DNA from 2 places in the Bacillus coreaensis genome. Region 1 is predicted to be linked to the other one. Evidence: riboswitches for the same ligand, from Rfam matches in the RefSeq annotation. Region 1 holds a riboswitch; the other holds the start of a gene.
What was found. A riboswitch is a leader RNA that binds a small molecule or an ion and turns the genes downstream of it on or off. The one in region 1 is predicted to bind ZMP and ZTP.

Region 1 (6,608 bases):
AACGCGGAATTACTCAAGCCAAGTCTGTAGGTATGGGCCTTGATGATATTGAATTTACCGCAGTATACACTAGTGAAAGCCAACGAGTTATAGATACAGCTCAGTATGCAGTTGGTCATCGTAATCTTCCAACAATGACGGACCCACGCCTGAAAGAAATGAACTTTGGTGCTTTAGAATCACTTGTAGAATCAGAAATCACCGAGCGATACGGAAATATACTTGAACAATTATTTACCCTTAACGACCTAAATATGGCTGCACCAGAAGGAGAAAGCTACTCCCAGCTTTATACACGTACAACCTCTATCGTTAAGGAAATCATCGACAAGCATAAAAGTGAAGGCGGAAATATACTTGTTTTCTCACATGGAGTAACGATTGGTAACTACTTAATGCAATTAACAAAAATGAGCGATTATCCGCACCATGATAATTGCAGTGTTTCCGTCATTAAGTATGCTAACGGTGAATTTAGTGTAGAAACGATTGCTGACACTTCCTTTAGAGACAGGTATCAATAATAGTGAAACACCTCTATGCGAATGGCATAGAGGTGTTTTTTATTGATTTAATTTCCTTATTTCTACCACTCCTCCAAATCACCACTATCCCACATTTCATTAAATGTATCATTCATAGCTGAAGCTAAGTCCGAATCACTTACGGTTAAGAGGACTTCCTGATTATCTTCTGCAGAGTCTTTTGTGTAATTAAAAGAGCCTGTTACGACGGTTTCGTTGTCTGATATGGTTAAAAGAATGCTTCCTAGTTTTCTATTCAATGTTAAACCTCCTTGTTTGTATATATCATTTTTACACCAATTATCTTAAATGAACCCTTTTTAAGAAACAAAAAAGGTGATACAAAAATTTGTATCACCTTTGGTAAACTCTTATTAAATTATACGTACCGTAACAATACCTTCAATCAAGCCGATTTTTTCCTCTAACTGAGGGATAATTTCACTCGTTACATTGTTATCAATATCGATCATAGTATAGGCATATTCCCCTCTACTTCTGTTCACCATATCTGCAATGTTTAAATCATAGCTTGAAAGAGCTGATGTAATCTTTCCAACCATTCCAGGAACATTTTGATGGAAAGCTGCTACACGTTGCTTCCCTGAATATGGAAGAGAGGCATTTGGAAAATTCACTGAGTTTTTAATATTCCCAGTCTCTAGAAAATCCTTTATTTGGCGCCCCGCCATAATTGCACAATTTTCTTCAGATTCTGCTGTTGATGCACCAAGGTGTGGAACACAAATGGTGTTTTCCATTTTCAATACATTTTCATTAGGGAAATCTGTAATATATTGACCCACGATACCTTCTTCAAGCGCAACCGCCAAATCTATTTCGTTCACTAGTTCCCCACGTGAGAAGTTCAGAATATGAACACCTGGTTTCATAATGCTAAATGTAGCTTGATTAAACATTCCTTTTGTATCATCCGTTAATGGTGTGTGTACAGTAATATAATCAGCGTTTGCAAACAATTCTTCAATGGTTAAAGCACGTTGGACCGTACGTGATAAATTCCATGCTGTATCAACAGAGATAAATGGGTCAAAACCAATTACATCCATGTCTAAAGCAATAGCGTCATTCGCTACAAGTGCCCCAATTGCACCTAGTCCAATAACACCTAGAGTTTTACCTTTAATTTCTTTTCCTACAAATTGCTTTTTCCCTGCTTCTACAAGCTTTGGAACTTGGTCCCCTTCGCCTTCTAAGGTCTTTGTCCATGACACACCAGCAAAAAGGTTTCTTGATGACGCCATTATTGTAGTTAAAACCATTTCTTTTACAGCATTTGCATTGGCTCCAGGAGTATTAAAAACGACAATTCCTTGCTCTGTGCATTTGTCGACTGGAATATTATTAACACCTGCTCCAGCTCTTGCAATTGCTTTTAAATTACTACCGAAATCCATTGAATGCATATTAAAGCTACGTGCAATAATTGCATCTGGATTTTCACAATCATTGTCGACTGCAAAATTATCCTTTTTAAAGACTTTTAACCCGCTTTCTGCAATATTATTTAATGTTTTAATTTGGTTCACTTTTTTTAATGTAATTGGGCTCATATTGTTTCTCCTTTTTTATTATAAATTTGAACAAAAAGAGGCAAGGGTTTATAACCCTTACCTCTGCCCAGGCGAACGGCTACGACACCATGTGCTCCCTCGCGGTTATCCGCGTTTCGCCAGTTACACATAGTCTTTTTATTTCTTATATTCTAACAACTTCTTTACTAGCATTCAAGTAGAAAAATATTCTTTTTTAAATTTTCTTACAAATTAAACTTCATTATTTATGATGAGGTTTTCCTGTATTCTTAAATAAGTAGTCTAGTCCTTACTCCGGTAACCTCCGAAAAGCAAATAAGCGGAGATTTTTCTGTTAAATGCAGAATGGAGCTTATTTTCATGATGTATAAGCGGAGAATTTCCGATTATGCACAGCATTTTCCCCCATTATTACAGTTTTTGAGCCAATAGGCGGAATTTCTCCGTCTATTTAACCAATATTTCAGCCAATTTATACATTAAGCGGAATTCTTCCGTCTATTAATCAGACTGGATATTTAACCTGATCTTCAGCTGTTTTAGCCTCCCCATCCTTAGGAGAGGCATTGGCTAAAAATCCTCATTTACTTATGATAAGGTTCATTCCTATTAATCCGGTAAGCCCGATACACCTGTTCAAGCAGAATTAACCTCATAAGTTGATGAGGGAATGTCATCTTAGAAAATGATAACTTCTCATCTGCACGATTTAGAACATCCTTACTTAAACCCAGCGAACCTCCAATAACAAAGGCAATTTTACTTTTTCCGTATGTAGCCAACTTATCAATCATTTCCGCCAGTTCTTCTGACGATCGTTGCTTGCCTTCTATGGCTAGGGCAATGACATATGTATCTGGAGAAATTTTTGCTAACAGCCTCTCTCCTTCTTTATTCTTTACCTGTTCCATTTCTATGTCACTTAATTGCTCTGGAGCTTTTTCATCTGGGAGTTCAACCACTTCGACCTTCGCATAGGCCGTTAGTCTTTTTAAATATTCATCAATACCTTGTTTTAAGTATTTTTCTTTAAGTTTGCCAATTGTTAATAATGAGATATTCACACTTCATCCTCACTTTACGAACAAGATATCCACAGAAGTTATCCACATGTCCACATTTTTCATCCACATATTGTATAGGATCATTTGTTCCCTACCATATATACAGCATCATTTCGACAATATTCACAGGTTGTTAATAACTCATTTCCCTCAACTTTTAGTAAGGTTGGAAATGTCTCAAACTCATCTACAATCGTATCTATGGCAAGATCTACATGTTCCTCACAGCAGTAAATCAAGTTATTTCCCTCCTTCAAAATTCTCCAAACTTCAACAAAAAATGATGTGGATATCTGATATATAGTTTATCCAAAAACTTATCCACATTCCTATCCCATCCTACCAAAACTATCGAGAAATTTCTATCCACAAAAAAGAAATGCAAACATGACGCCTGCATTTCTCTCACAACTATAAGGTATTTCCACCTAGCTTCATCGTTGTTTCTTGAAGCTTTCCAGCACGGTAGAATTTAATGTTCAGCTGATCTCCGACTTTCTTTTTATTATATAGATGCTTTCTTAAATCAATGACATCTTTAATTGGATCGCCGTCCATTTCAACAATCACATCTAAATCTTCTAATCCTGCTTGTTCTGCAGGTGAGTTTGGATCCACCGTCATAATTACGACTCCCGATGTTACATCTTCCGGAAGTTTCAGTGTTTCTTTCTGATGATAAGCTGATACTTCATTTACTGATTGAAGTTGGATTCCCATGTAAGGTCGTTTTACCTCACCAAACTCCTCTAGATCACTAATGATTGGCTCAGCAGACTTTATTGGAATGGAGAGACCGATTCCCTCTACGGAGCTCTGGGCAATCTTCATAGAGTTAATTCCAATCACTTGGCCACTGATATTAATTAATGCTCCACCACTATTACCCGGGTTAATTGCGGCATCCGTTTGGAGTACTTCAGCCTGCCAATCAATTGCACCATCTTGGTTAATATCAACAGGAATCGCACGCTCTAAACCTGATACTATCCCTTGTGTAACAGAGCCAGAAAACGTTGCTCCAAGTGGATTTCCAATAGCGATCACTGGCTCACCAATTTTTAAAGCATCCGAATCTCCAAACTCAGCAACGGTTTCAATTTTGCTTCCATCAACCTCAAGAACAGCTAAATCGGTCCAAACGTCACTACCTCTTAACTTGGCTTCAAGCTTTGTTCCATCAGACAATGTCACCTCAAGTGAGTTTGCCCCTTCGATTACGTGATGGTTTGTTACAACATATGCTTTGCCATCCACTTTTTTATAAATAACACCGGACCCTGATCCTGCTTCCTGACTACTTGATTCTGACCAAAAACTTGTCGTTTGAAGATTCGTAATTCCAACTACCGCATCTCCTGCTTTTTCTACTGCCTTTGTTATATCTGTCACTACGTTTAAGCTAACATTTTCTGTCCTAACCGCATCGTTGTTTGCCGTACCTTCTTCTAGATTCGAATCTGTTTCTGTGGAATAAGGAAGAACATCAAAACCAATTCGAGGCAAGGCAACCACAATAAGAAAAACACCTAAAATGGCTCCAACTAGACTCGCAAAAAAGTACCCTCCTCGATTTCCCTTTTGTTTTCTGTACCGTGTTTCGTAGTCTTGATCATAATAACCCACGATTCACCAATCCTTTCAAACAATCATTATCTATGTAGTTTTTATCCCTATATATAATATAATCCCTTCTTGCCAGAGAATAAACCAAAAAGGTGACCCGAAAAAGTCGGAATCACCTTTTTATACCGCAGTTAACACAGTTGGAACTTTAGGGTCGGTATCGTATAAATCAAATTGCTCACCAATGATGATGCCCTTGCTTTGAAGTGTTTGCTCGACAGACATTTTAGCTAAATCTTTCATATTATTGTCTTGACTTAAATGAGCTAAGTAAATACGTTTTGTGTTATCACCAGCTACTTCACTCATTGCAATGGCTGCATCTTCATTCGATACATGTCCAACATCACTCAAAATACGGCGCTTAATGCTCCATGGATACTTTCCCATGCGAAGCATTTGTACGTCATGGTTGCTCTCAAAAACAAACACATCTGCGTTCTGAATGATTCCCTTCATACGATCACTAACATATCCTGTATCTGTAATTAGAACTAGCTTCTTTCCATTATGGTGAAATACATAAAACATGGGCTCTGCCGCATCATGAGACACGCCAAATGATTCAATATCCACCCCACCAAAGCTTTTTACTGTTTCCATGTCAAACGTAAATTTCTGTTCTACAGGAATTTCCCCTACTAAATGATTCATGGCATCCCATGTTTTTGCGTTAGCATAAACAGGAAGCTTGTACTTTCTCGCTAATATTCCGACTCCTTTAATATGATCACTATGCTCATGAGTGACAAAAAGTCCCGATAGCTTACTAATGTCACGATCAATTTTTTGAAAAAGAGCCTCCATTTGCTTCCCACTATGTCCTGCGTCTACTAGAAAGGACTGATCTTCCGTTTCTACATAAATCGCATTCCCTGTACTCCCACTCGCTAGGATACTAAAATGCAATGACATACTATTCACTCCAATTGTTTTCTTCATTCTTTAGTTGAATGACTTGTCCTTCAAATGCATTCACAAATAAATTCTCCCCTTCGTCTAATACAAATCGCCACGCAGGTGTCAAAACCTGTGAAGAAGTTAAACGAACAAGTGTGTAATAACCAAACTCGACTCTCTCTATCTTTGTTCCAAAAGGTAAATAGCCATTTTCATATAGTGTTTCTATCGCCTTAATGGGCTGAATAATTCTTTCATCTTCCGAAAGTTCCTCGATACTATCGAGTATGGTTTGTTTGTAGGAAACTACTTCATTATCGCTATTTAATTTGAACGTGATTTGACCGCTTGGATTTTTATAAAATAGCTTTTCTTGGTACTGCTGATAATAAGTTATACTATTATCACTTTCATCTCTACCCCAATAACGATATTGGTCACCATTTATGACTGATCCTTTTAAAAATGTATCTAATTCAGGTGGTTGACCTTTGCTGCTCACTTTTAAAGGTGTGTCCAATTCTGATTCAATAGACTGGTTGTTTCTTATTGTAATGGTTTGACCGCTGAGCGTTGTATCTATAAGCATTTCAACCTCTTCCTCTGTAAACACTCTTGGAACCGTACTTAAGTACGTGTCCTTTTCAAAGTTTTTTGGAAGATCATTGTATGTGATTTCATCTGCCTTTAATCGGTTTTCTAGAGAAGGATTGGTCGCATATTCATATTTAGTTGCGGTACGAATCTTTAAGAACTCATTCATAAGATAGATATTTAAAACGAAAAAGGAAAGGATAAAGATGGTTTTAATTCTACTCCAATCCATGCTTTATCCCCCCACTCTCGCTACTCGGAACCATCTTCCATTCATCGTTATACTTATAGTACCAAGCTGGTTCCAAATGAATTAGTGAATTCTGGTTAATATCAGTAATCTT
Region 2 (6,608 bases), on a different contig from region 1:
AATGTATAATATTTACGATTTGAAATGGGATGAGGAGCTTCTTGAAATTTTATCAGTTCCAAAATCCATGCTTCCTGAAGTTCGTCCGTCCTCAGAAGTGTATGCACATACGGTTGATTATCATTTCTTTGGGCAAGAGGTTCCGATTGCGGGGATTGCTGGAGACCAACAGGCTGCCTTGTTTGGTCAAGCTTGTTTTGGTGAAGGGATGGCTAAAAATACGTATGGAACAGGCTGCTTTATGCTCATGAACACGGGTGAAAAGGCAGTGAAATCCGACAATGGCTTACTGACTACGTTAGCGTGGGGTGTTGATGGGAAGGTTGAGTATGCGTTAGAGGGGAGTATCTTTGTTGCGGGCTCTGCCATTCAATGGCTTCGAGATGGACTTAGAATGTTAAAGAATGCTGCGGATAGTGAAAGCTACGCGTCAAAAGTAGAATCAACGGAAGGAGTATATGTTGTTCCAGCTTTCGTTGGATTAGGTACACCTTATTGGGATAGCGATGTTCGTGGTGCGGTGTTTGGGTTAACAAGAGGAACTTCAAAAGAGCATTTTGTCCGTGCTACTCTAGAATCTTTAGCTTATCAAACAAAGGATGTTCTTTCTGCCATGGAAGCGGATTCCGGTATTGAACTTAAAGCGTTAAGAGTAGATGGCGGGGCTGTTAAGAATGACTTCTTGATGAGCTTCCAATCTGATATATTAAACGTACCAGTGGAAAGACCAAAAGTAAATGAAACGACCGCACTAGGTGCTGCTTACTTAGCTGGTTTAGCGGTTGGGTATTGGGAAAGCAGAGAAGATATTGCTAAGCAATGGGCAGTGGATCGTGCTTTTGAACCGAAAATGGATTCTGATAAAAGAGAAGTGCTTTATTCTGGATGGAAAAAGGCTGTTCATGCAGCAATGGCATTTAAATAATATATTGATGTGATTAATGTTTACCAGTGACATACAGTTTGGTATAATAATAGCAAGTTAATAATTCAGGTTGGAGAATCGGAGAGACCACAAAATCATTATCTTTAAGGATAGTGCATTTTGTGGTCTTTTTTATTCACTCTAATTAAGAAGTAGGGGGAAACAGGGATGAGTTTTTCAAATAAACAAAGAAAATATCTAGTAACTGAACTTTCAACAAAACATTATGATGTCTTAGTTATTGGTGGTGGAATCACAGGTGCTGGTATTGCACTAGATGCCTCCCTTCGCGGAATGAAAACGGCGGTTGTTGATATGCAAGATTTTTCTGCTGGTACTTCCAGTCGTTCAACAAAACTTGTTCATGGTGGATTGCGGTATTTAAAACAGTTTCATGTGAAAATGGTGGCTGAGGTTGGTAAGGAAAGAGCCATTGTGTATGAGAATGGCCCACATGTAACTACGCCAGAGTGGATGCTGCTTCCTTTTCATCAAGGCGGGACATTTGGGAAATTTAGTACCTCTGTAGGGTTACGTATTTATGACTTTTTAGCGGGAGTTAAAAAATCAGAGAGAAGAGTGATGTTCTCAGCAAATGAAACCTTAACAAAGGAACCGCTTGTGAAACAGGATGGGTTAAAGGGTGGCGGTTACTATGTCGAATATCGTACGGATGATGCAAGGCTTACAATAGAAGTAATGAAGGCAGCGGTTGACAAGGGTGCATGTGCGATTAATTATACAAAGGTAGAAAAACTCGTTTATGAACATGGTACAATTGTTGGCGCGAAAGTAAGTGATTTAATTAGTGGAGAATCATATGAAATTCGGGCAAAGAAAGTGATTAATGCTGCTGGTCCTTGGGTAGATAGTATTCGAGAACTTGATCGATCCAAAGCTGGGAAAGTGCTAAAGCTTTCCAAAGGTGTGCATATTGTTGTTAATCAAGAAAGATTTCCTCTCAAGCAGGCCATTTACTTTGATACACCTGACGGTAGAATGGTATTCGCTATTCCTAGGGATGGAAAAACTTATGTAGGTACGACTGATACATTCTATGACGAGTCCATTGCCCAACCTAGAATGACCAAAAGTGACCGAGACTATATTATTGCTAGTATCAACTATATGTTTCCTACGGTTCAGATTTCAGTTGATGATATTGAATCGAATTGGGCTGGAGTTAGACCATTAATTTGGGAGGAAGGAAAAAATCCTTCTGAAATTTCAAGAAAAGACGAAATATGGGAATCAAAGTCAGGTTTGATTACAATTGCGGGTGGAAAGTTAACAGGCTATAGAAAAATGGCGGAGACAGTTGTTGACTTATTAGCAAAAAAATATAATGAAGAATCAGGAGAGGAGTTCTCAAGTTGTCGCACAAAGGATTATCCTATTTCTGGAGGCGATGTTGGGGGGAGTACAGGATTTAATATGTATATTTCTAATCAAGTCAAAAAGGGAGTTGAAGTAGGATTATCACCCGAAGACGCAACGAAATTGATAAAAATGTATGGCTCCAACGTGCCTATCCTACTGGAGATTATCCAAAAAAGTAAAGAGGAAGCAAGAAAATATCAAATCCCTGTATTTTTATTTGCACAATTAAAGTACGCAATCGATCATGAAATGGCGTATTCACCTATTGATTTTTTCAATCGGAGAACTGGGGCCCTTCTTTTTGATATAAATACGGTTAAAACATATAAAGACCAAGTGTTGGATTTCATGGCTGAAGAACTTGACTGGAATAAAGAGATCCAACAGAAGTATCAAAAGGAATTGGAAATTGAAGTGTTATATGCAACTGTTCCCATTGATGATCAAACTAGTGAAAAGCTAGCATAGCTCTCCTTATGGGGAGCTTTTTTGACAAAAGTAAAAAAATGTTATACAATGAATTCTGTTGCTCTTTTGAGGTGGATTGTTATTTATACAATAAAATAAACTTCAACAAGAAATATGTTTGTAATACAATTGATACTCTTCAGAATGGTATTCCATGATACCATTAGAAAATTACATTAGACGGTTTCCCCAACAATCCTTCTTTTTTTTCGTATTTTCACTTTATATACTCATTTCCAAACAAATGATTTAGAGTTAAGTTTACAAGAGTGTCATTCCCTGAAGAATTACAGGGCCTGATTCACACTGGCGCGGTCTAGGAACCGTAAGGATGGAAGAGAGGTAGGGCTTTCATTGTTTTAGGTAAATTACTACAGCCAATTATATCTCAAAAGAGTTTTCTTAACGGACAACAATAGTTGTCCGTTTTCTATATACAAAAGAAAAACCCGAACGTTGATATATTATTTTGGTTGAAATATATGTGTTTTAAGAATATAATAAGCATGAATTAACAAAGTTTATAAAAAATCGCAGTAACTGACGACAAATGTGGAAGCAACCACAGGGGAGCTGCGTCGCTGTTAAGCCGGTCGTCTGGGCAGAGAGAAGGCGTACGTCTGTCTCTTTTTCTAATATATGGAGGGGTTAACGTGACGAAACCTGTTATTTTGGATGGTCAGATGGTAGCAAACAAAGTCAAAAATTCTCTTAAGGAAAGAGTGGAAAAGCTCAAGGAAGCGGGAGTTACTCCTTGTTTAGCTACCATTCTCGTTGGTGATGATCCTTCTTCTGCCACATATGTGAAGATGAAGGGAAATGCATGTGAGAAATTAGGGATTGTATCGAAAAGAATTCATTTGCCTGCAACCACAACTACTGAGGAGCTTTTGGCCACAATTACTGAATTAAATAACGATGATAATGTAAATGGCATTCTACTTCAGCACCCAGTACCTAAGCAAGTGGATGAAAGAAAAGCGTTTGATACAATCAGCATTGAAAAGGATGTTGACGGTGTTACTAGCTTTGGTTATGGACAAACAGCATTAGGGTTTGGTGTGTTTCCTTCTTGTACACCAGCTGCTATTTTAACCATTATTAAGGAATATGGAATTCCAGTACAAGGAAAGCATGCAGTAGTTGTAGGGAGAAGTCCTATTCTTGGTAAACCCGTATCAGCACTACTATTAAATGAAAATGCAACCGTAACTACATGCCATTCATATACTAACAACTTACCAGATATTGTGAAACAAGCGGATATTGTTGTTGCTGCAGTTGGTAAGCCTAACTTTATTAAGGGTGAATGGGTGAAGGAAGGTTCTGTGATTTTAGATGCTGGTTATAACCCAGGAAACATTGGAGATGTAGAGTACGATACTTGTTTTGAGAAAGCATCCGCTATTACACCAGTTCCTGGTGGGGTTGGTCCAGTAACGATTGCCATGCTTTTAAAACATACAGTTGATTCAGCAGAACGTACGTTGCAGTCAAAAGTAGAAAATGAAGTAGTTCAATCCATTTAATCTTCTTGACTTATTCTGCATATTCGATTAATATGAATATAACGCTATAAAGTTCGGTATATATTTTTGGTTAAGTGGTCGTAACTGCAGGATGTGGTCGATTTTCTTCCCTTCCTTGCTTGTTACGGCTTTTTACGTTTTTGATCTATATATTTAGTACTTATGGTGAACAATTTTTTGGAGGTTTTACACATGAACACAGGTAAAGTAAAATGGTTTAATGCAGAAAAAGGTTTCGGATTCATCGAATCAGCTGAAGGTCAAGATGTATTCGTACACTTCTCAGCAATCCAATCAGAAGGCTTCAAAACTTTAGAAGAAGGCCAAGAAGTTACTTTCGAAATCGTTGAAGGCAACCGTGGACCACAAGCTTCTAACGTTCAAAAAGCTTAATATATTGAGTCATTTAAGGTGATGCATTGATATAAGCATCACCTTTTTCTTTGGAATGAAACCATGATAATTAACTCCGTTTTATTCTCTCGCGATCATTCCTTCACTCAAAAAAATTACAAAAAAAAACTTTAAAATATAATTCTAAGTACAAAATAATGATATAGGTGTTTAAAATTAAGGAGGAAAAATAACTTTGACAACATTTTCAGATTTTGGTCTAAGTAGTGAATTACAAAAAGCAGTATCAAATATGGGATTTGAAGAACCAACACCGATACAAGCACAAGCGATTCCGATCGCTCTTCAAGGAAGAGACATGATTGGGCAAGCACAAACAGGAACAGGAAAAACAACAGCGTTTGGTGTTCCATTACTAGAAAAGATGGATTTACAAGAGGGTATTCAAGGTCTTGTATTAGCTCCTACGCGTGAACTAGCAGTTCAGGTGGCTGAAGAATTAAACCGAATTGGGCAAGTAAAAGGAATTCGTACACTTCCGATTTATGGTGGTCAAGATATTAATCGCCAAATTCGATCATTAAAAAACCGACCACAGATCATTGCTGCAACACCTGGACGACTAATTGACCATTTAGACAGAAGAACAATCCGTCTAAATAATATTAAAATGGTTGTTCTAGATGAAGCAGATGAAATGCTAAATATGGGCTTCATCGAAGATATCGAAAGAATTCTAAGTGATATTCCTGAGGAACGTCAAACATTACTTTTCTCAGCGACAATGCCCAAGAGAATTCAAACTCTTGCAGAAAAATTCATGAAAAACCCTGAGCTTGTAAAAGTGAAAGCAAAGGAAATGACAGTCACAAATATTGAACAATTTTATCTTGAAACACATGAAAAGCAAAAGTTTGATGTATTAACTAGTTTACTCGACATTGAATCTCCAGAGCTTGCGATTGTTTTTGGCCGTACGAAAAAGCGTGTAGATGAAGTAGTTGAAGGGTTGATCAAGCGTGGTTACTCAGCTGAAGGAATCCATGGTGATATTCCGCAATCAAAACGTGACCAAGTCATTCGTCGCTTTAAGGATGGTACAATTGAAATCATGGTAGCAACTGATGTAGCCGCTCGTGGTCTGGATATTAGTGGGGTTTCACACGTGTACAATTTTGATATTCCGCAGGATCCAGAAAGCTATGTACACAGAATTGGTCGTACAGGACGTGCTGGGAAGAAAGGTCTAGCTTATACATTTGTTTCCCCACGCGAACTTGATCATTTAAAAATTATTGAGCAAGTAACAAAGAAAAAGATGGTAAAAAAACCAATTCCTTCTTACAAAGATGTAATCGCTGGTAATCAAGAAGCTACAATTAATAAAATTATGAAGGTAATTGAAAATAATGATTACTCTGATTACAAACGTGCCGCTGAGTCGTTATTAGAGGATATTGATTCTGTAACGGTACTAGCTGCAACATTAAAGCTTTTAACTAAGGAACCAGATGTTACTCCAATCAAACTAACAGCGGTAGAACCAGTTCGTTCACGTAAACCGAAGTCTGGTTTTAGAGACCGTACACGTTCGAATGACCGTGGTAGAAGCAAGGATTTCCGAGGCAAAGATCGCAGAGATGATAGAGGATCTCGTAATAGAAAACCAGCAAAACAAAAATAAATTCTATTTTTATGATTGAAATTCAAAAAAATAGGCAATATATAAATGTGATACCTGGTATCATTAATAAGAGCTTTTGAATTTTAGGAGGATTTTTTACATGGCAACTGGTAAAGTAAAATGGTTTAACTCAGAAAAAGGTTTTGGATTTATTGAGGTTGAAGGTGGAGAGGATGTATTCGTACATTTCTCAGCAATTCAAAGCGAAGGCTTCAAGTCTCTTGATGAAGGTCAAGAAGTTAGCTTTGATATCGAACAAGGACAGCGT

Region 2: linked by a shared signal. The riboswitch ahead of ACQ5H4_RS01800 (bifunctional 5,10-methylenetetrahydrofolate dehydrogenase/5,10-methenyltetrahydrofolate cyclohydrolase) and the one ahead of ACQ5H4_RS20345 (phosphoglycerate dehydrogenase) in region 1 are both predicted to bind ZMP and ZTP.

What each region holds. Positions count from the first base shown of each region.
Region 1 is NZ_JBOCCY010000019.1:42,957-49,564, reverse strand. It holds gene ACQ5H4_RS20355 (histidine phosphatase family protein) at 1-524, shown strand, start outside; gene ACQ5H4_RS20350 (phospholipase D-like domain-containing protein) at 587-784, opposite strand; gene ACQ5H4_RS20345 (phosphoglycerate dehydrogenase) at 899-2,098, opposite strand; ZMP/ZTP riboswitch at 2,157-2,235, opposite strand; gene rlmH (23S rRNA (pseudouridine(1915)-N(3))-methyltransferase RlmH) at 2,665-3,144, opposite strand; gene ACQ5H4_RS20335 (CxxH/CxxC protein) at 3,225-3,383, opposite strand; gene ACQ5H4_RS20330 (S1C family serine protease) at 3,556-4,770, opposite strand; gene ACQ5H4_RS20325 (MBL fold metallo-hydrolase) at 4,891-5,685, opposite strand; gene ACQ5H4_RS20320 (two-component system regulatory protein YycI) at 5,687-6,496, opposite strand; gene ACQ5H4_RS20315 (YycH family regulatory protein) at 6,483-6,608, opposite strand, start outside.
Region 2 is NZ_JBOCCY010000001.1:343,541-350,148, forward strand. It holds gene glpK (glycerol kinase GlpK) at 1-925, shown strand, start outside; gene ACQ5H4_RS01795 (glycerol-3-phosphate dehydrogenase/oxidase) at 1,094-2,773, shown strand; ZMP/ZTP riboswitch at 3,300-3,383, shown strand; gene ACQ5H4_RS01800 (bifunctional 5,10-methylenetetrahydrofolate dehydrogenase/5,10-methenyltetrahydrofolate cyclohydrolase) at 3,457-4,302, shown strand; gene ACQ5H4_RS01805 (cold-shock protein) at 4,495-4,695, shown strand; gene cshA (degradosome RNA helicase CshA) at 4,892-6,340, shown strand; gene ACQ5H4_RS01815 (cold-shock protein) at 6,441-6,608, shown strand, end outside.